2 regions of the Micromonospora sp. RTBAU3-60 genome follow, and region 1 is predicted to be linked to the other one. Evidence: riboswitches for the same ligand, from Rfam matches in the RefSeq annotation. Region 1 holds a riboswitch; the other holds the start of a gene.

Region 1 (10,893 bases):
CCACAGCCCGCGGGCCTTGAGTTCGGCGACCAGGGCGGTGTTGACCTGGAGGAACTCCCCGGAGAGGGTTTCGCGTTTGAACAGGTTGGACACCTGCGGCTCGACGCACTCGTAGCAGCCAGCGATCGAGGCGATGGTGGCGGTCGGGGCGATCGCGACCAGCAGCGAGTTGCGCAGCCCGTGCGCGGCCACCCGCTCCCGCAGCGCGTCCCAGCGCGCGGTCTGGCTGCCGGTGACACCCCACAGGTCCGGTTGCAGCTGCCCACGCGCCGCCCGGGTCTGCGCGAAGGCGGGGTGCGGGCCGTGCCGTTCGGCAAGGTCGGCGGAGGTTTCGAGGGCGGTCAGGTAGAGCTCTTCGCTGATCCGGGTGGACAGCTCCCGCGCGGCGGGGGAGTCGAACGGCAGCCGCAGCGCGAAGAACACGTCCTGTAGGCCCATCATGCCGAGGCCGACTGGCCGCCAGCGGGGGTTGCTCGCCGCCGCCTGCGGGGTCGGGTAGTAGTTGATGTCGATCACCCGGTCGAGGAAGGTGACCGCGGTGCGGACGGTGTGCCGCAGCCGCTCCCAGTCCAGGTCGTCCCCGGCCAGGTGGGCGGCCAGGTTCACCGAGCCCAGGTTGCACACCGCGGTCTCGGCGTCGCTGGAGACCTCGATGATCTCGGTGCACAGGTTCGACAGGTGCACCACGTTGCCGGGCTCCGCGGTCTGGTTGCAGAGCCGGTTGGCGGCGTCCTTGAACGTCATCCACCCGTTGCCGGTCTGCGCGAGGGTGCGCATCATCCGCCCGTACAGTTCCCGGGCCGGTACCTGCCGTACCCAGCGGCCCTGCGCCTCCGCCGCCCGGTACGCGGCGTCGAACTCCTCACCCCACAGGTCGGGCAGCTCCGGAACCTCGTCCGGGTCGAACAGCGACCACATCCCGTCGGCCTCCACCCGGCGCATGAACTCGTCCGGAATCCAGTTCGCCAGGTTCAGGTTGTGCGTACGCCGGGCGTCCTCGCCGGTGTTGTCCCGCAGCTGCAGGAACTCCTCGATGTCCGGGTGCCACGGCTCCAGATAGACGCAGGCGGCGCCCTTGCGCCGGCCGCCCTGGTTCACCGCCGCGACGCTGGCGTCCAGTGTCCGCAGCCACGGCACGATGCCGTTGGACCGCCCGTTCGTGCCGCGAATCAGCGCCCCGCGGGAGCGGACCCGGGAGAACGCGATGCCGATGCCGCCGGCGAACTTGGACAGGTTGGCCACCTGCGCGTACCGCTGGTAGATGGAGTCCAGCTCGTCGCGGGGCGAGTCCACCAGGTAGCAGGACGACATCTGGGTGTGCCGGGTGCCGGAGTTGAACAGGGTCGGCGAACTCGGCAGGTACGCCAGGCTCGACATCAGCCGGTAGAAGTCGATCGCCTCGTCCGGCGTGTGCGACAGGCCGCACGCCACCCGCAGCAGCCAGTACTGCGGCGTTTCCAGCACCAGCCGGCTGGTCGGGTGCCGCAGCAGGTACCGGTCGTAGACGGTGCGCAGCCCGAAATACTCGAACCGCAGGTCACCGGACAGGTCGACCGCCTCGTCGAGGATGCGGGCGTGGGCGGCCACGAACGCAGCGGTGTCGTCGCCGATCAGCCCTTCGGCGTGGCCGTGGCGGATCGCCTGGCTGAACGAGGTGATGCCTTGGCCGCGTACCTCCTTGTCGACGTAGCCGGCGAGCAGGCGGGCGGCGAGCCGCGAGTACTGCGGTTCCTCGCCGATCAGCTCGGCCGCGGTCTGGATCGACAGCCGATCCAACTCGTCGGTGCTCGCACCGTCGTACAGCCCGCTGATGGTGCGGGTCGCCACCCGCAGCGGGTCAACGTCGGTGAGATCCGCGGTCCACCGCTCGACCGCCCGGACGATCCGGTTGACGTCGACCGGTTCGAGGTCGCCGTTGCGCTTGCGGACGTGCATCTGCACGCGCCGCTGCCCGGGTAGAGCCGCATCCCCGGGCGTTCCATCGACGACGGGGTGGACGTCGGTGACTGTCACTACTCACTCCTCGCGAGCTCGAGACCGGATGGGCCTCGGCGCGCGGGGGTGCAGACACCGACGGACACGCGCCGGCATGGCGGTGTCCCGTGGGCGTCGGCCGTCCCGCGCGGCCTCGGACCGTCACACGCCGGGTCGGGGCGTGTGACGCGCTGGCAGGTCTTCGGACTCGCGGGCACGACCGGACGAAACCGGTCTCCTACTGGCCGTCGCTTCCCAGACCGAGGATGGTCCAGTGCTGATGACGGCGGTCGTTCCCACTCACCGCTGCGGGGCAGTCCCGGATTCCCACCGGGTTCCCTCTTGCCTCGACCGCCCTCGCTGAGGACGGCCGAACCAGCTGCGTCAGACACCATATATGGCCGCATGCTTGGTTGAGCAACACCAGATGTCGCGTCGGCGTGTCAGATCCGTCTCACAGTTGCGCGCTGTTCGCAGCGGGACGGCGGTGCGTGGCCGGGGCCGGAGCGGTTGCTGCTGCCCATGACGGAGAAGCGGCTGGCGAGGGTGCCCGGACGCGCCGATGATCGGGCGCTTATTGCCAAAGTTTGGCAACTACGTAATGCTGGCAGCAGTGGGCGGGCGTTCCGGCTCGCGATGATCCGCACCTCGCCGGGACACCTGCCCGCTGCGCGGTCGCCAATGAGGAAGGAGCCCGGCCGGTGGGCGTCTACACGCTGCCCGACATGCCGTACGACTACGGTGCGCTGGAGCCGGCGATGTCCGGCGAGATCCTGGAGCTGCACCACAGCAAGCACCACGCGGCGTACGTGAAGGGCAGCAACGACACCCTGGACCAGTTGGCCGAGGCGCGGGACAAGGGTGACTTCGCGGCACTGGTCGGGTTGGAGAAGGCCCTCGCGTTCAACCTGTCCGGGCACGTGCTGCACTCGATCTTCTGGAACAACCTGTCCCCAGAAGGTGGTGACCGCCCGGACGGGGAGCTGGCCGCCGCGATCGACGAGCACTTCGGCTCGTTCGACGGTTTCGCCGGACAGCTGTCCGCGGCGACGAAGGGCGTGCAGGGCTCCGGCTGGGGTGTGCTGGCCTGGGAGCCGCTCGGCCGGCGGCTGATCGTGGAGCAGGTGTACGACCACCACGGCAACGTCGGGCACGGCAGCACCCCGTTGCTGGTCTTCGACGCCTGGGAGCACGCCTACTACCTGCAGTACCGCAACGTGCGTCCGGACTACGTGGACCGGCTGTGGGACCTGGTGAACTGGGCCGACGTCACCGCCCGCTTCGACGCTGCCCGCGCGGCTTCGCCGAAGCCGTGACCGGCGTGCCGGGCCTGTCCCGGTCGCGACGGGACTCGTCCTCGCGCTGGTCCGGCCAGCCGTCCAGTCCCGGGATGGGCTGGTTCAGGAGTTGGCCTTGCAAGTCGTCGACGCGGCGCAGCCGCCACCGGCCTGAGCAATCCCCGTGGGCACGGTCGGCAAACGCGACTGCTAGCCCGACCAGTCACGCACTCTGTTCCATCGGCTCGGCACGAGTGGCCGTGGCCTCCGCAACCACAGGAGCACATCATGGGTAAGCCTCTGTCCACCCGAGTGACGGCGCTGGCCGCCGCCGTCCTGGTCGCAGCCGGCTGCTCGTCGCCGGCGATCCCGACGGACGCCGCGCGCGGTGCCGGAACGCTGGTCGTGGCGACCTCGGGTGAGCCGGACACCCTGAACCCCGTGCTGAACTATGGCGTCGACGGCGGTTCGTTGATCTTCGACGGTCTGGTGGCCCGCGATGCTCGCAACCAGCTGGTGCCGGCGCTGGCCCGGGAGCTGCCCACCGTGTCGGCGGACGGGAAGACGGTCACGGCGAAGCTACGCGACGGGGTCCTGTTTCATGACGGCAGCCCGTTGACCGCCCAGGACGTCGTCTTCACCTATCGGACGGTGCTGGACCCGAAGGTCGACTCCACTCTGCGCTCGGATCTGGACATGCTCGTCTCGGCCGCCGCGCCGGACCCGTCGACCGTGGTGTTCACCCTGAAGTACGCCTACGCGCCGTTCCTGCAGCGGTTGGCGCTGGGCATCGTGCCCGCGAAAGCCTTGGCCGGTAAGGACGTCAACACCGCCGAGTTCAACCGCAAGCCCGTCGGGACCGGCCCCTACCGGGTGACGTCGTGGACGCCGGGAGACCGGCTCGTGCTCGCGGCCAACGAGAAGTACTGGGGTGGCAGGCCGGCAAACTCGGGTGTGGTGGTGGCGTTCGTCGCCGACGACAACGTGCGTGCCCAGCGGATGCGGGCGGGGGAGTTCGACGCGGCGGAGCTGGCGCCGAAACTGGCCGCCGGGTTCGACAAACAGGGCGGGTACCGGGTGCAGCGGGTGCCCACCGCCGACTACCGGGGCGTGATGCTGCCGATGGGCAACCCGGTCACCGGCGACCTGGCGGTGCGGCGGGCGCTCAACGCGGCGGTGGACCGCCAGGCGATGGCGGCCGGCGTGCTCGGCGGGGCGGGGGAGCCGGCGTTCGGGCCGGTGCCGCCGTCCTCGGAGTTCGCCGAACCGTCCATTGCCGGCAAAGCCGCCGCCGACCTGGCTGCCGCGACCGCCGCCCTCGACGCCGCCGGCTGGAAGCCAGGCCCGGACGGCGTCCGGGTCAAGGGCACCCGGCAGGCCACGTTCACGCTCATGTATCCCGCCACCGACAGCCTGCGCAAGGAACTGGCCCTCGCGGTCACCGCCGACGCGAAGAAGGCCGGCATCAAGGTGACGCCCGAAGGGCTGACCTGGGACGCGATGACCCCGCGGATGAAGACCGACGCCCTGATCATGGGACACGGCACCCCGTACGACCCGGACTTCGTCTCCTACAAGCTGTTCCGGTCCGAGTTCGCCGGCCAGGGCTTCTTCAACCCCGGCTCATACAAGTCCCCGGTCGTTGATAAGGCGCTGCAGGACGGCCGTGACGACGCCGACCCCGCCGCCCGTAAAGCCGCCTACGCCACGTTCCAGAAGCAGCTCGCCGCCGACGTGCCGTGGGTGTTCCTCACCTACCTGCAGCACACCTACGTGGTGAAGGACACGGTGGCCGGGGTGACACCACGGGTCGAACCGCACGAGCACGACGTCGCCAACAGCCTCTGGTGGAACGTCCACACGTGGACGAAGAAGCCGTGACCGCGACCACCCCGGTCGGCGAGCCGACGGCGACGGCCCAGTCGAAGGCTCCGGCCCGCCGGCGGAGGTTGGCGGGTGCCGGCGCGCTGGTCCGCCGCCGGCTCCTGGTCGCCGTACCCGTGCTCGCGGCCACCAGTGTGGGGATGTTCGCCCTCGGCGCGGCCTCCCCGATCGACCCCGCCCAGCAGTACGCGGGCGCGGCAGCGTTCACCACCAGCGAAGAGAACCTGGCCCAGATCCGCGCGAACTGGGGAGTCGACGACCCGCTGCCGGTGCAGTACGCCCGGTGGGTCGGCAACCTGCTCCGCGGTGACCTGGGCTGGTCGACCAGCCGGCACGAGCCGGTCACCTCGGTGCTGGCCGCCCGCGCCGGCTGGACCCTGCTGCTCGTCGGCGCCGCTCTCGCGCTCGTCCTTGTGGCGAGCCTGCTGCTGGGTACCTTCGCCGCATACCGGCGTGGCGGCTGGTTCGACCGGGGGCTGCGCGCCACCGCGTACGCGGTGCAGTCGATGCCGGTGTTCTGGATCGGTCTGGCCGCGATCGCCGTGTTCGCCCTCAGCCTGGGATGGCTGCCTGCCGGTGGGCTCACCGACGTCACCGCCACCGGCACGGACCCCGCCGACGTGGCGCGGCACCTGATCCTGCCGGTGGCCGTCCTGGCGATCTCCCAGGCGCCGTGGTTCGTACTGTTCATCCGCGACGCGGTCGCCGACAGCCTCCGCGACGACCACGTCCTCGCCGCCCGCGCCCGGGGCCTGCCCGGCCGCACCGTCCTGTTCGGCCACGCGCTGCGTACCGCGCTGCTGCCGTTCCTCACCCTGGTCGGCACCCACCTGCCCGAACTCGTCGGCGGCGCGGTGCTGGTGGAGACGGTGTTCTCCCTGCCCGGTCTCGGCGCGGTCACCGTGCAGGCCGCGCTGGGCGCCGACTTCCCGCTGCTCGCCGCGACCACTCTGGCCACCACCGTCGTGGTGTTGGCCGCGAACCTCGCCACCGACCTCGCCTACGCCGCAGCCGACCCACGGGTACGCCTCGATGACTGATCTTGCCCTGCCCGCCCGCCAGCGGCGGCCGAAACTGCGTGCCGGGCGTGCCGGCGTCACCGTCGCGGCGGCGCTGCTGGTCGGTGCGGTCGCCGCCTGCCTGCTCGCCCCGGTTCTGTGGCCGCTCGACGAGAGTGCCGTGGACCTGGCGCGTACCCGACTCGCGCCCTCCTGGCAGCACTGGGCCGGCACCGACGATTTGGGCCGCGACGTGGCGCTGCGCAGCCTCTACGGGCTGCGGGTCTCCCTGCTCGTCGGCGCGGTCGCCGCGCTCGTGGCCACTGTCATCGGCGGCCTCGTCGGCGCGGTTGCCGGCACCGTCGGCGGGCTGGTCGACCGGGTACTGATGCGGGCGGTCGACACCATCGCGGCGTTGCCGCACCTGCTGCTGGGCATCTTCATCGTGGCGATGCTGCGCCCCAGCCTCGGCGCGGTGATCCTGTCCATCGGGCTGACCCACTGGCTGTCCACCGCCCGCATCGTCCGTTCCGAACTGCTCAGCCTGCGCACCCGCCCGTTCATCGACGCCGCCGTCTCCGGCGGGGCCAGCCGGGTCCGGGTGCTCACCCGGCACCTGCTGCCGCACGTGCTGCCCCGGCTGGCGCTGGCGACCACGCTGATGGTGCCGCACGCCGTCTGGCACGAGACCGCCCTGTCCTTCCTCGGCCTCGGACTGCCCCCGCACCTGGCGTCGATCGGCAACATGATCAACGATGGGCAGCGGTCGCTGCTCACCGGCGCCTGGTGGGCCAGCATCGTCCCCGGCCTCGTCCTGGTCGCCGTCACCCTCGCCCTGGCCACCCTCACCAGCCGGTGGCGTGACCTCCTCGACCCCCGCGTCCGAGCGGAGCTGCACCTGTGACCACCAGCGCCCCGGCCATCCCCGACATCAACGTCACCCACCACGTACCCGCCCTGCTGGAGGTCGACGGGCTGACCGTCCAGTTCCGGCTCCGCGACGCCGTGGTCCACGCCGTCACCGACCTGCGCCTGCAGGTGCACCCCGGGGAACTCGTCGCGGTCGTCGGCGAGTCCGGGTGCGGCAAGTCCGTGCTCGCCCACGCCCTGCTCGGTCTGCTACCGGGCAACGCCACCGTCACCGGCCACGCCCGCCTGCACCCACCCACCGGCGAGCCGATCGACCTGATCGGCTGCGGTGAACGCCACCTGTCCCGTGTGGTGCGGGGACGCCAGGTCGGGCTGGTGCCGCAGAGCCCCGCCACCGCCCTCACTCCGGTCCGCACCGGAAGGCGGCTGCTGGAGGAGACTCTGCGTGCCCACGGCCACCCCCGACGCGACGCCACACCAGCCGCCGACCGGCTTGCCGCCGACGTCGGCCTCGACCCGGCTGACCTCGACCGGTACCCCCACGAACTGTCCGGCGGAACGGCGCAACGCCTGGCCACCGCGCTCGCCCTCGCCCCCGAGCCGCCGCTGCTGCTGGCCGACGAACCCACCACCGGCCTGGACCGGCCGCTGGTCGACCACACCCTCGACCTGCTACGCCGCCGCTGCGACACCGGCGCGGCCGTTGTGCTCATCACCCACGACCTCACCGCCGCCCGTCGAGTCGCCGACACCATCGCCGTCATGTACGCCAGCCGCATCGTCGAACACCGCCCGACCGACGCCCTGTTCACCGCACCGGCCCACCCCTACACCGCCGGGCTGCTCGACGCCCTACCGGAGCGGGCCTTCCGACCCGTCCCCGGCCACCCGCCCATGCTCACCGACCTGCCCACCGGGTGCGCGTTCGCCCCACGCTGCGACCACGCCACCGACGTCTGCCACGACCCGCCCGGCCCGAGCGGGGACGGTGCCGGCCGGGTCGCCTGCCACCACCCCCTGACCACCGGAGTGCGGGCATGACCGGCCTCGCCGCGCACCAGGTCACCGCCTCCTACGGCCGGCAACGCGTCCTCGACCGCGTCGACCTGCACATCTCTCCTAAAGAGACAGTCGGCCTACGTGGTCCGTCGGGCAGCGGCAAATCCACCCTCGCCCGGGTCCTCGCCCTCCTGCACGCCCCCGACACCGGGCACATCACCCTCGACGGCAAGCCCGTCGTCGGCGTCAGGCACCGGCTGCCCGCCGCAATGCGGACCCGGGTCGCGATCCTGTTCCAGAGCCCCCGCGCCGCCACCGACCCCCGGCTCACCCTCGCCGACATCATCGCCGAACCACTGCGCGCTACCGGCACCCCAAGGCAAGACGCGGCCATGCGCGCGGCGGAACTGGCCGACCTCGTCGGACTCACCCCGGACCTGCTCACCCGGCGCCCACACGCCGTCAGCGACGGCCAACTGCAACGCGCCTGCCTGGCCCGCGCACTCGTCCACCAGCCCGACTACCTCATCTGCGACGAAGCCACCGCCATGCTCGACGCCTCCACCCAGGCCCACCTCGCCGCCGTCATCACCGACTACCAACGCCAACACGCCGCAGGGGTCCTGCTCATCACCCACGACCCTGCCCTGATGGCCCGCTGGGCCACCCGAACCCTCGACCTGCCCGTTAACCGGTAGACCCCGCCTCGGCGTCGCCCAACTGCTCACGCGTGCAGGGCTGTGGCCCACCGGCGACCAGTGGCGACGGCTCGCGCAACGGCACACGAACGGATCCGGTGATGACCGCGGCCGCCGCCTGGGAGCGGGGGCGTAGGAGGATCCAGCGGATCAGCGGACATCGCCGAACCGAGCCAGTGGGAGTCCTCGTAACGCCACATCGAACGCCGACAACACTCGCCGAAACCGCCTGGCCACTGTCGGCCTCGTCTCCGACCGCTGCCCCTCGCCGTAGCGGGTTGTCGTTGGGGAGATGGCCCCCGCCAGGTCAGCTCGAGCGGCGTTCCCGGCTGTCGGTGATGTCGGCATCGGCCATGGCGGTGACGAGGTCGTCGCGGGCGCGGGCGACCCTGGACCGGATCGTGCCGACGGGGCAATCGCAGACCTCTGCGGCTTCGGCGTACGAGAGGCCGAGCACCTGCGTGGCGACGAATGCTTCCCGCCGCTCGGGTGAGAGGTGGTCCAGGAGCCGCCACAGGATGACCTTGTCCTCGACCGGGAAGCCACGGGCGGCTCGCGAGTGTGTAGCGGCGTGCGAATCCTCCAGTGGGGCTGGCTGGGGTCGGGCGGCTGCGGCGCGGTGGTGGTCGACGACGACCCGCCGGGCGATCACGAACAGCCAGGTGCGGGCGGAGGAGGCGGCGGTGAACTTGGGCAGGCTGCGCAGCGCCCGCAGGTAGGTTTCCTGGGTCAGGTCGTCGGCCTCGTTCGGCCCGGCGAGGTGGGCGATGAGCCGCCATACCTGCTGCTGGGTGGCGCGGATGAACGCGGCCGCCGCGGCCTGGTCGCCTTGACCGGCGGCAAGGGCCAACCGGGTCGTGCGTGTCTTGTCGTCCACGTCCGGTCCTCCACGCTGCCGATGTTTCGCGGCCGCCATCCCGCCGTGGGTTGGGCAGCCCGGTGTCCTGACGGAGGAAGTTTCGTGCACCCTGCTCGTATGTTGAGTCGGAGCGGGCAGAACTTTTGCCATTTGCATAAAAAGTTGCCGATGCCTTGATTAAAGCCGCGGCGTCGCGAGGATGCCCTGATGCGTCGTCTCCCTCCGGCTCTTGGACGCGCAGCCTTGGGGCTGCTCGCGTTCGTCCTCGTCTCCGCGGTCGCTGTCCTCGGGTTCGCTGCGCCCGCGGCAGCTCACGGCACCTTGGCGATGTCCACCCCCGCGGAGGGGGCCACGGTGAACGAGCCGTTGGCGGCGGTGCAGCTCTACTTCACGGAGAAGGTCGCCGACAACGCGTACTTCACGATCACCGCGCCGGGGGGCGGACGGGTCGACAACGGCTGGAACCACGGGTCGCCCAAGCAGTTGGACAAGCCGGTACGGGAGTACTTCCTGGTCGCGGGGAAGTTCGAGCCGCGTGAGTACTCGATGGGCTTCCCGGCGGTGGTGACCCTGGCGTATCTGCCGGCCGTGGGGCAGTACTCGGTGAGCTACCTGTCGGTGGCCTCGGACGGTGAGCCGGTGCGAGGCACGCTGAGCTTCCGCTACACCGGGGCGGTGACGGCAGCGCCGCCGGGCTGGCGCCCGCCGACCAATCAGCCGGATCCGTCGCTGGTGGCGGCCGCCGAGCAGCACGCGACGTCCGGGCACGGGTCGGAGTCTTCGTCGCCGGCCGCGCTACCCGTGCCGTCGGGTCCGCCGGCCGCGCCACCGCTGTCGGCTGCCCCGCCCGCGGTGGCCGCTGCTTCGACGGCCCAGGATGACGAGGGTGGCCTCGGTTGGGTGGCGTGGACCGGCTGGGCGGTGGCAACTGCTGCGGCCGTGGCCGGCTTCGTGGGCTGGCGCCGCCCGGTTCCCGTAGGCAGGGCCCCCGGCCGGGACCGTATCTCGGGTGCGGCCGCGCGCCGGCAGAGCGCCGGCCCCCGCTCCAAGGGCCGAACGGGCGCGGCCGGTCGCGCCGGCGCCAACGGCACGGCCGCCGCATCGGGCTCCGGCGGCACGGGACGACGGGCCGCCGTCCCGGCGACGCGGAAGAACGGGGCGGTTGCCGTGACCGAGCCGTCGGCGACCGGGCAGGAGGCGACATTGGCGACTGCCGTCGCCACGGCGCGGCCCGCGGCCGCCGGCCGAGTCGTGGCTTCCGGCATGGCCGATCTCGCCCTGACGCTCGGGCCTCCGTCGAGCAACACGCGTTTCCCGCTGCTCGTCGGTGGGTT
Region 2 (10,893 bases), on a different contig from region 1:
CCTGCCGGAACCACCCGCTCCCGCCGGGCCACTCGGTCCCGTCGGCTCGGCGCCGGGGCTGCCCGGGCCCGCCGGGTCAGGCGCTCTCCCGGGCGACCAGCGTCGACGGGAAGGCGGTGACCGGCGGCACCCGCCCACCCTCCAGCACCGCCGTGGCCGCCGCCGTGGCGATCCGGCCGACCGGGTGGGTGGCGGTGGTCAACGCCGGACTGCTGACCGCCGCGTACGGGATGTCGTCGAAGCCGGCCACCGCCACGTCGTGCGGCACCCGGATCCCGCGCCCGCGCAGCGCGGCGATCGCGCCCAGCGCGGTGCTGTCGCTCGCCGCGTAGATCGCGTCGGTGTCCGGCCAGCGGGTGAGCGCCTCCAGCGCGGCCCGGCCGCCCCGCGCGGCGGTGAAGTCGCCGGTCACCAGGCGTACCGGCAGCCCGGCCGCCCGCATCAACGCCTGGTACGCGGTCACCGACCGCTCCGCGCAGCTGAGCCAGCGGGGACCGGTGACCATGACGATCCGGCGGCGACCGCCGGCGTGCAGGTGGCGCAGCACCGCGTCGGAGCCGGCGACGTTGTCCACGTCGAAGGCGGGGACGGCGGCCGAGCCGATGCCGATCGAGGCGATCCGGCCGCGCAGCGTGGCGGGCACCGCGTCGAGCACCCGCTCGGTGGTGTTGATCAGCAGCACCCCGCAGACGCTGCGGTCGTCGCCGAGGCGGCGCAGGTTGGCGGGGGCGTTCCGCTGCACCCACTCCAGGGCGACCCCCACGCCCTGCGGGGCGCAGACCCGGGCCGCCGCGCTCACCACCCGGTCCACGTACGGGTCGTCGAGGATCGTGGCGTCGGTGCCGGCCACGGCCACCACCAGCCGCACCCCGGCGCCCCGGACCAGCGCGCGGGCGGCCGTGTTCGGCACGTAGCCGAGGCCCTCGGCGGCGGCGGTGACCCGGTGCCGGGCGGCCGGCGAGGCGAACCCGTAGCCGCCCAGCACCCGGGAGGCGGTGGCCCGCGACACCCCGGCCGCGCGGGCGACGTCGTCGAGGGTGGCGGGACGTGCCGTCGGCGTACCCATGTCGCTGCCTCCTGCCCGGCCGTGCCCCCGCGCCCGGCCACTGTCGGCCATCATGCCGGGTCCGGGCCGCCACCGTTAAGGGTGAAAGCGCTTGTCGTGTGAGCGCTCTCAGAGGTGGGATGGTCGTCGGGCAGCCCAGGGGAGAGGGAGACAATGCGGTGAGCAGCACCATCGACGCATCGGCCGTCGACCGGCCGGTCGTGCCCCGGGCGGTCCTGGCCGCCCGGACCGGGGTGGCGGTCGTGTTCGCCCTCAACGGGCTCGCGGTGGGCACCTGGTTCTCCCGGGTGCCGGCGGTGCGGGAGGCGCTCGGGCTCAGCACCGGGCGGCTCGGCCTGCTGCTGCTGACCTTGTCGCTCGGCGCGGTGCTGGCGATGCCGACCGCCGGGCTGGTCACCCAGCGGCTCGGACCGGCCCGGACCGTGGCGGCGTCGGTCCTGCTCGTCGCGTTCGGCACGGTCGTCGCCGGGGTCTCCGCCAGCCTGCTCGGCTCGATGGCCGGGGTGGCGATCGGGCTCTTCGCCTTCGGCTACGGCTCCGGCACCTGCGACGTGGCGATGAACGTCGAGGGCGCGGCGGTGGAGAAGCGCCTCGGCCGGACCATCATGCCCCGGTTCCACGCGGCGTGGAGCCTCGGCTCGGTGGCCGGGGCGGGGATCGGCGCCGGGGCCGCCCGGCTGGGCGTACCGGTCGGGGCGCACCTGCCCGTGCTCGCCGCCGTGGTCCTGGTCGGCACGCTGCTCGGCGCCCGCGCGTTCCTGCCCGCCCCCGCGGAGGCGGAGGGTACGGCAAACCCGGCGGCCCGGCGGCGGGCGCTGCTGGCCACCTGGCGGGAGCCGCGCACCCTGCTCATCGGCCTGCTGGTGCTGGTCATGGCCTTCACCGAGGGCAGCGCCAACGACTGGCTGGCGGTGGCGTTCGTTGACGGGTACGGCGTCAGCGAGGCGGTCGGCGCCACCGTCTTCGGCGTCTTCGTGGTTGGTATGACGCTCGGCCGGACCGCCGGCACGATCGCCATCGACCGGTGGGGCCGGGTGCGGGTGCTGTTCGGCACCATCGGGCTGGCCGCCGCCGGCGCCGCCCTGGCCGTGCTGGCCGGCTCCGGGCCGCTGGCCGTGGTCGGCGTGGCGCTCTGGGGGATCGGGGCGTCGCTCGGCTTCCCGGTCGGCATGAGCGCCGCCGCCGACGACGAGGACCGGGCGCCGGCCCGGGTCAGTGTGGTCGCTGTGATCGGCTACACGGCCTTCCTGGGCGGGCCGCCGCTGCTCGGCTTCCTCGGCGACCACCTGGGCATCCTGCACGCCCTCGGCGTCGTGCCGCTCCTGCTGCTGCCCACCCTGGCGCTGGTCCCGGTGCTCCGCCCACCGTCCCCGACGAGCCAGGACTGATCGGCTCGGGCCACCGCAGGTCGCGGCGGATCACCGCCGGTCAGCGGACTCCCACGGCGCTCCCAGGTGGCTGCCAGGTGACGGTGCTGCACTGGGCGGGACGCCGAGGAGAGGAGACCGGCATGGGCTGGTTCCGCCGACGGGGCGCCGACCGGACGACCCCGACCAAGCTCGACCGCGAGGCCACCGCGGAGGACCTGGCCGCGCTGGAGGCCTTCGTGACCAGCCGCCGCGGGGTGGAGTTCTACCTGGAGCCGGAGACCACGGCCACCGACACCACGGTGGTCGCCATCGCCCACGACGGCGAGTGGATCCGCCGCCGCACCGGCTCGCCCCGGGCCGCCGGGAAGATCGCCCAGCGGCACGCGATCCCGCTGTACGAGGCGGCCCGCACCGGCTACCCCGAGCGGATGCGGGCCTGGAACCGGGCCCACCCCGAGCGCCGGGCCCGCTGACCCGGCTGCCGGCCGGGTCAGCGGCGCACGCGGAACGCCGCCGCCAGCTCGTCGTCGTAGGTGGCGATCGGGCGACCGTCGGCCGCGTACGCGACGAGCCGGCCATGCGTCATGGTCGCGGCGCGGAACGAGAAGATCCGCGACCCTGGGTAGGCGTCGAGCAGCGGGATGGCCCGGGGCGCCCCGCCCGGCGCCGAGTAGTAGGCCAACCGAGCCACCCGCGCGGAGACCACCCCGTTGACCCGGACCTTCGTCGGCTCGACGGCCGTGCCGAAGGTGACCGCCGCGTCCCCGCCGTACGCGGCGCACTCGGCGGGCCCCTGGCAGACGAAGAAGTATCGGGGGTTCGCCACGTCGTCGAGGTCGTACGCCTTGAACGTGGGGTCCGCGCCCGCCGGGAGCGGCTGCACGGCGAAGAACGCCAGCGCCGTGGCGGCGGCCACGCCCACCCGCAGCCAGGCCCGGCCGGCGGTGCGGCGGTGTGCCCGGGTGGCGGTGACCGCGACGCCGCCGAACCCGAGGAGGCAGAGCGCGCCGACGCCGAGCGCCCGGGCGTTCTCCAGCAGGAACTGCACGCCGGGCCGGGCGGACACCGGGCCCAGCGCCGCGCCGAGGGACACCACCATGGCCACCAGCAGGGCGGCGCCGGCCACCCGGCGGGCCACCCCGGACGCGCCGACCAGCAGCATGGCGGCCAGCACCGGCCAGATCTGGTGGTGGGTCCAGGACACCGGGGAGGCGGCCACGGTGGCGCAGCCGACCAGCACGGCGGCGTGCCCCGGCCGGCCGTGCCCGGCGAGCTGCCGGGCCCGCAGCAGCGCCACCGCGCAGATGACGCCCACCAGTGCGGCCCAGAGCAATGGCAGGGTGGCCGGGGCGACGCCGACGCGGAGCAGCATCCCGTGCAGCGACTGGTTGCCCAGCGACGCGAGGTCGCCGATCCGGGAGGTCTGCAACACCGTCCCGGTCCAGTAGGTCCAACTCTCCGCGGGCAGCACCGCCGCGGCGACCCCCGCCGCCGCCAGGAAGGTGGCCACCGCCCGACCGGCGTCCCGGTAACGGCCGCTGACCAGAAAGTACGCCACGAAGAGCAGCGGGGTCAGCTTGATCGCCGCGGCCAGCCCGACCAGCACCCCGCGCCAGCGGGGCGGAACCACCCCCATGCCGTCCAGCAGGGCCAGCAGCACGATGAAGATGCTCACCTGGCCGAAGCGCAGGTTGCTCTGCACCGGCGCGGAGAGCATCAGCGCCGCGGCGACCGCCGCCATGACCAGCGGCCGCCGGGACCGTTCGGGCGCCAGCACCCCACCGACCGGTACGGCGATGGCGACCACGGCCGCGACCGTCAGCAGCAGCCAGGCCACGCCCAGCACGGACTCCGGGACCACGGTGATCGGGGCCAGCACGAGCGCCGCGAACGGGGGATAGGTGAACGGGCCCCCGTTCTCCGCGACGTACCCGTACAGCGGCCGCCCGGCCCGCAGGTCGGTCAGCGCCCCGTAGTAGATGTGCAGGTCGGAGAGGTGGTCCGGGCGTCGTGCCACCAGCGCGACGGAGACCGCGGCGGCCAGCGCGAACCCGGTCCACAGCAGAATCACCCGGCGGTCCCGCATCGACCGAGGATAGGCCGGGCCGCTGCGTCGTGGGACCCCGTGCGGCGCGATGCCGGTCAGCCGGCCAGGGCAGCCCGCGCCTCGGCCAGCCGCACCGGCTCGTCGTGCGCCGAGACGTACCACTCGACGTCGTCGGTGAGCAGGCCGCGCGCCATCGCCAGATCGGGCTCGTCCTCCGGAGTACGCAGATGGGCCGGCGGCGGGTACCAGCAGTCGCCGAGCAGCAGCACCGCCGAGTCCGGCACCAGCACCACCGACGAGTCCGGGGCGTGCCGGCCGCCCACGTGCCGGACCACGACCCCGGTGGGCAGGGTCAGCTCGTCGGTGAAGGTGCGGGTCGGTGGCAGGACGGTGAAGCCCTCCCAGGAGTCGACGGCCAGGGCCCGGGCCCGGAAGCTGTGCCCGAGCCGGGGGTTCTCGCGGACCTGCTCGCGCAGGTGGCGGTGGCTCCACGGCCGGGCCGCCTCGGCGCGCAGCGGCGCGACGCCGGCCTCGTGCCCGACGATCTCGACGCCGGGCCAGGCGCAGGCGCCCCAGACGTGGTCCCAGTGGTGGTGGGTGTAGACCAGCCAGCGGGGTTCCGGCAGCCCGGCCGCGCGCAGCCCGGCCCGGATCTCGCGGGCGTGGGCCGGGCTCTGCCCCGCGTCGACGATCACACTTCCGCGCTCGTCGGCGACGACCGCCACGGTCGGGCGGACCGTGTACGGGTCCGGATCGCCGGGGAACAACCAGACCCGGCCGGCCAACGGTCGGGGCGTCAGGGTGTCGATGGCGCCATTCCTCTCGCCCGGGCGGACCTCCGGTCCGCAGTCGACCGCGATGCTATCGGCCCGATCCGTTCCCGGCCGCTCCTGCCAGCGCGGACGTGATTCCCGAACGGTGCGGGGTCAATGGGCGGAAACGCTTCCGGTGACGGGTTCCGGGCGACCGGAAATTCGCGCCGTCGGTCGATGTCCGCCATTGTGATCGGAGCTGCCCGCCAGTTCGACTGATCGACGACTGTCCATTGTCGAGGGGTGCGGAGGCAGGTCGGACCTGCCGTTGACCGGGGGGCGGAGGCTGTGGCACCATTCGCGGCCAGACGGCAGTGAAGGAAGCCGGTGTGAATCCGGCGCGGTCCCGCCACTGTCACCGGGGAGCGATCCCCCCTCGTGAGTCACGGCCGTGCGTGCGCGGTTGGAAGGCCGGGGGAGAGCGTCGATCCGGGAGCCAGGATACTTCGGCCGTCGGCGAACCCCAGGGCGTGGACACCCGAGGAGGACCCGATGCACGGCCTTTCCGCCATCGACGGTGATCGTCGTATCCGGCCGGGGCGCACCCGCGTGCCGCTGACCGCTCACCCCACCGCGCCGCGGGCCGGTGGCGGTCCCGCGTACCCGACCGTTCGCCGCGCCGCCGCTCGTCCGGGCGCCGCAGGGGCATCTGGCGTCATCGCCGAGCCCGCCGCCGAACGCGACCGCGCCGTCCACCGCTGAGTTCCGCCCCGCCGGTTTCGCCCCCGGCCGGGCGTCCCCGCCGATCCGCCGTCGGTGAACCGCCCGCCGGGCCCGCGTACCCGCTGAACCTGCGCCCATCCCCGCCCGCCGCCATCCCCGCCCGCCGCCGGCCCCGCCGCGCCGCCGGGCTCACGCTCCGGAGCCGTCCGTGCGCATCCTGCTGCTGTCCACCGCCGACACCGACCTGCTCGCCGCCCGCGCCAGCGGCGCGGACTACCGGCTGGCCAACCCCGCGCGGGTCGCCGCCGACGCCGTGCCCGCGCTGCTCGACGGCGTCGACCTGGCCGTCGTACGCCTGCTCGGCGGCCGGCAGGCGTGGCCGGACGGCCTGGCCGCGGTGCTCGCCTCCGGCGTGCCGACCGCGGTGCTCGGCGGTGAGGCGCTGCCCGACGCGGAGCTGATGGCGGCGTCCACGGTGGCCGCCGGGGTGGCCGCCGAGGCCCTCGCCTACCTGGTGGAGGGCGGCCCCGACAACCTCGCCGAGCTGGCCCGGTTCCTCTCCGACACGGTGCTGCTCACCGGCGAGGGCTTCGCCCCGCCCGCCCCCACCCCGCCCTTCGGCCTCCTCGGCCCCGACCCCGGGCCGGCGGGGGACGGGCGGCCCACCGTCGGGATCGTCTTCTACCGGGCGCACGCCCTGGCCGGGAACACCGCGTTCGTCGAGACCCTGGCCGACGCGGTCACCGCCGCCGGCGGGCACCCGCTGCCGATCTTCTGCGGCTCGCTGCGCGGGCTCACCCCCGGCGACGGGCCGATGGGCCTCTTCGCCCGCTGCGACACCCTGGTGGTGACGGTGCTGGCGGCCGGCGGCACGGTCGCCGCGGACGCCTCCGGCGGGGGCGACGAGGACGCCTGGGACGTCGGCGCGCTCGCCGCCCTGGACGTGCCGATCCTCCAGGCGCTCTGCCTGACCAGCACCCGCGACCGGTGGGCGGCCAGCGACGCCGGACTGTCCCCGCTGGACGCGGCCATGCAGGTGGCCATCCCCGAGTTCGACGGCCGGATCGTCACCGTGCCGTTCTCGTTCAAGCGGATCGACGCCGACGGGCTCTCGGTCTACGACCCGGACCGGGAGCGGGCGGCCCGGGTCGCCGGCATCGCCGTCCGGCAGGCCCGGCTGCGGCACCTGTCGAACGCCGACAAGCGGCTGGCCGTCGTGCTCAGCTCGTACCCGACAAAGCACTCCCGGGTCGGCAACGCGGTGGGCCTGGACACCCCGGCCTCGGCGGTGCGCCTGCTCGCCGCCCTCGCCGACGCCGGCTACGACCTCGGCGCCGGGCCGGTGCCGGACGACGGGGACGCGCTCATCCACGCGCTGATCGCCGCGGGCGGGCACGACGTCGAGTGGCTCACCCCGGAGCAGCTCGCCGCAGCCGAGGCCCGGGTGCCGGGGGGAACCTACCGGCGCTGGTTCGACGCGCTCCCCGCCGGGCTGCGGGAGCGGATGCGGGAGCACTGGGGCGAGCCGCCGGGGCAGCTCTACACCGACGGCGGCGACCTCGTCCTCGCCGGGCTGCGCTTCGGCAACGTGGTGCTGCTGATCCAGCCGCCCCGCGGCTTCGGGGAGAACCCGGTCGCCATCTACCACGACCCGGACCTGCCGCCCAGCCACCACTACCTGGCCGCGTACCGGTGGCTGGCCGCGCCGGTCGCCGACGGCGGCTTCGGCGCGCACGCCGTGGTCCACCTCGGCAAGCACGGCACCCTGGAATGGCTGCCCGGCAAGGGGCTCGGGCTGGCCGCCGACTGCGCCCCCGATGCGGTGCTCGGCGACCTCCCGCTGGTCTACCCGTTCATCGTCAACGACCCCGGCGAGGGCACGCAGGCCAAGCGCCGCGCCCACGCCGTCGTCGTGGACCACCTCGTCCCGCCGATGGCCCGCGCCGAGACGTACGGCGAGCTCGCCAAGCTCGAACAGCTCCTCGACGAGTACGCCACCGTGCAGGCCCTCGACCCGGCCAAGGTGCCCACGGTCCAGCGGCAGATCTGGGACCTGGTGCGGGAGGCGCAGCTGCACCACGACCTGCACCAGGCGGAGATGCCCGCCGAGGACGACTTCGACGACTTCGTGCTGCACCTGGACGGGTACCTCTGCGAGGTCAAGGACGTGCAGATCCGCGACGGCCTGCACGTGCTGGCCGAGGCGCCGACCGGCGAGGCGCGGGTCAACCTGGTCCTCGCCGTGCTGCGCGCCCCGCAGGTCTGGGGCGGCGTGCGCGCCCTGCCCGGGCTGCGCCAGGCCCTCGCCGGGCGCGTCGGCCTCGACGAGGCGGCGCTGCTCGCCGCGCCCGGGGAGCGGATCACCGTGCCGGTGGCGCTCACCGAGGCGGTCGACGGCCCGGCCGCCACCGCCGCCGACGCCGTCGACCTGATCGAGGCCCTCGCCCGCCGGCTGGTCCTCGGCATGGAGACGCTCGGCTGGGACGGCGCCAAGGCGGACGCGGTGGTCCAGGAGGTGGTCGGCGGGGCCGTGCCCGACGCCGCCGAGGTGCTGCGCTTCGCCGCCCGCGAGGTGGTGCCGCGGCTGGACCGCACCACCGACGAGATCGGCCGGGTGCTCGGCGCGCTCGACGGCCGGTTCGTCCCGCCCGGCCCGTCCGGGTCACCCACCCGGGGACTGGTCAACGTGCTGCCCACCGGCCGCAACTTCTACTCCGTCGACCCGAAGGCCATTCCCAGCCGCAACGCCTGGGACGTCGGGGTGGCGCTCGCCGACTCGCTGCTCGCCCGGCACCGCGCCGACACCGGGGCGTACCCCCGCTCGGTCGGGCTCACCGTCTGGGGGACCAGCGCCATGCGCACCCAGGGTGACGACATCGCCGAGATTCTCGCCCTGCTCGGCTGCCGGCCCACCTGGGACGAGGGATCCCGGCGGGTCACCGGCGTCGAGGTGGTGCCGCTGGCCGAACTCGGCCGCCCGCGGATCGACGTCACCGTCCGCATCTCCGGCTTCTTCCGGGACGCCTTCCCGCACGTGGTCGCCCTGATCGACGACGCGGTCCGGCGGGTCGCCGCGCTCGACGAACCGGCCTCGGACAACTACGTGAAGGCACACGTGGACGCGGACGTCGCCGAGCACGGCGACGAACGGCGGGCCACCGCCCGCGTCTTCGGCTCGAAACCAGGGGCGTACGGGGCCGGGCTGCTGCCGCTCATCGACGCCCGGAACTGGCGTACCGACGCCGACCTCGCCGAGGTGTACGCGGTCTGGGGCGGCTACGCGTACGGGGCCGGGCTGGACGGGCGGGAGGCGCGGGCCGACATGGAACGCTCCTTCGCCCGGATCGCCGTCGCCGTGAAGAACCAGGACACCCGCGAGCACGACATCGTCGACTCCGACGACTACTTCCAGTACCACGGCGGGATGGTGGCGATGGTCCGCCACCTCACCGGCGCCGCCCCGGCCGCGTACGTCGGCGACTCGGCGCTGCCGCACGACGTGCGTACCCGCACCCTCGGCGAGGAGACCCGCCGGGTGTTCCGGGCCCGGGTGGTCAACCCGCGCTGGATCGCCGCGATGCGCCGGCACGGCTACAAGGGCGCCTTCGAGTTGGCTGCCACCGTGGACTACCTGTTCGGCTACGACGCCACCGCCGGGGTCGTCGACGACTGGATGTACGAGCGGCTCGCCGAGGCGTACCTGTTCGACGACACGACGCGCGCCTTCCTGGCGGAGTCCAACCCGTGGGCGCTGCGCGGCATCGCCGAGCGCCTGCTCGAGGCCGCCGAGCGTGGGCTGTGGGCCGCGCCCGAGCCGGCCACCCTCGACCGGCTGCACGAGACATACCTGGCCAGCGAGGGCGACCTGGAGGACCAACAGTGACCGCATATCCGTTCAGCGCGGTGCTCGGCATGGCCGAGATGCGCCTCGCCCTGCTGCTCAACGCGGTCAGCCCGGCCATCGGCGGGGTGCTCGTCCGCGGCGAGAAGGGCACCGCCAAGTCCACCGCCGTCCGGGCCCTGGCCGCGCTGCTGCCCCTGGTCGACCGGGTCGACGGGTGCCGCTTCGCCTGCGACCCGGCCGCCCCGGACCCGGGCTGCCCGGACGGGCCGCACCCGACCGGGTCGGCCGCCGAGCGCCGCCCGGCCCGCCTGGTCGAGCTGCCGGTCGGCGCCGCCGAGGACCGGGTGGTCGGCTCGCTCGACCTGGAACGCGCCCTCGCCGAGGGGGTACGCGCCTACGAGCCCGGCCTGCTCGCCGACGCCCACCGCGGCGTGCTCTACGTCGACGAGGTCAACCTGCTCCACGACCACCTGGTCGACCTGCTCCTGGACGCCGCCGCGATGGGCCGCTGCCACGTCGAGCGGGAGGGCGTCTCGGTCAGCCACGCCGCCCGGTTCCTGCTGGTCGGCACCATGAACCCGGAGGAGGGGGAGCTGCGCCCACAGCTGCTCGACCGGTTCGGGCTCACCGTCGAGGTGGCCGCCAGCCGTGACCCCGCCGTACGCGTCGAGGTGGTCCGCCGCCGGCTCGCCGCCGACGCCGACCCGGCCGGCTTCGCCGCCCGCTGGGCCGACGAGGACGCCGAGGTGGCCCGCCGGGTCGCCGCCGCCCGCCACCGATTGCCCGCCGTGGCGCTGCCCGACGCGGCGCTGCGCCAGATCGCCGAGGTCTGCGCCGCGTTCGACGTGGACGGCATGCGTGCCGACATCGTCACCGCGCGGACCGCCGTCGCCCACGCCGCCTGGCAGGGCCGGGACCGGGTGACCGCCGAGGACGTCCGGGTCGCCGCCCGGCTCGCCCTGCCGCACCGCCGCCGGCGGGACCCCTTCGACACGCCGGGCCTCGACGAGCAGCGCCTGGACGAGGCGCTGCGCCGGGCCCGGGACGAGCACCCGGACGACGACCCGGACGACGACGGCCCGGGCGGCGGA

Evidence for each region. Region 1 has a riboswitch for cobalamin ahead of ACY34I_RS35555 (ribonucleoside-diphosphate reductase subunit alpha). Riboswitches for the same ligand answer to the same signal wherever they lie in the genome.
Region 2: another riboswitch for cobalamin. It lies ahead of cobN (cobaltochelatase subunit CobN); the one in region 1 lies ahead of ACY34I_RS35555 (ribonucleoside-diphosphate reductase subunit alpha).

What each region holds. Positions count from the first base shown of each region.
Region 1 covers NZ_JBUEGB010000080.1:2,628-13,520, forward strand. Annotated here, with positions in the region: gene ACY34I_RS35555 (ribonucleoside-diphosphate reductase subunit alpha) at 1-2,013, opposite strand, end outside; cobalamin riboswitch at 2,152-2,369, opposite strand; gene ACY34I_RS35560 (superoxide dismutase) at 2,676-3,290, shown strand; gene ACY34I_RS35565 (ABC transporter substrate-binding protein) at 3,540-5,132, shown strand; gene ACY34I_RS35570 (ABC transporter permease) at 5,114-6,175, shown strand; gene ACY34I_RS35575 (ABC transporter permease) at 6,168-7,037, shown strand; gene ACY34I_RS35580 (ABC transporter ATP-binding protein) at 7,034-8,044, shown strand; gene ACY34I_RS35585 (ABC transporter ATP-binding protein) at 8,041-8,700, shown strand; gene ACY34I_RS35590 (sigma-70 family RNA polymerase sigma factor) at 9,008-9,616, opposite strand; gene ACY34I_RS35595 (copper resistance CopC family protein) at 9,767-10,893, shown strand, end outside.
Region 2 covers NZ_JBUEGB010000019.1:30,858-41,750, reverse strand. Annotated here, with positions in the region: gene ACY34I_RS20025 (LacI family DNA-binding transcriptional regulator) at 77-1,066, opposite strand; gene ACY34I_RS20020 (MFS transporter) at 1,225-2,454, shown strand; gene ACY34I_RS20015 (hypothetical protein) at 2,577-2,909, shown strand; gene ACY34I_RS20010 (glycosyltransferase 87 family protein) at 2,927-4,522, opposite strand; gene ACY34I_RS20005 (MBL fold metallo-hydrolase) at 4,579-5,268, opposite strand; cobalamin riboswitch at 5,613-5,742, shown strand; gene cobN (cobaltochelatase subunit CobN) at 6,167-9,841, shown strand; partial or broken gene ACY34I_RS19995 (VWA domain-containing protein) at 9,871-10,893, shown strand, end outside.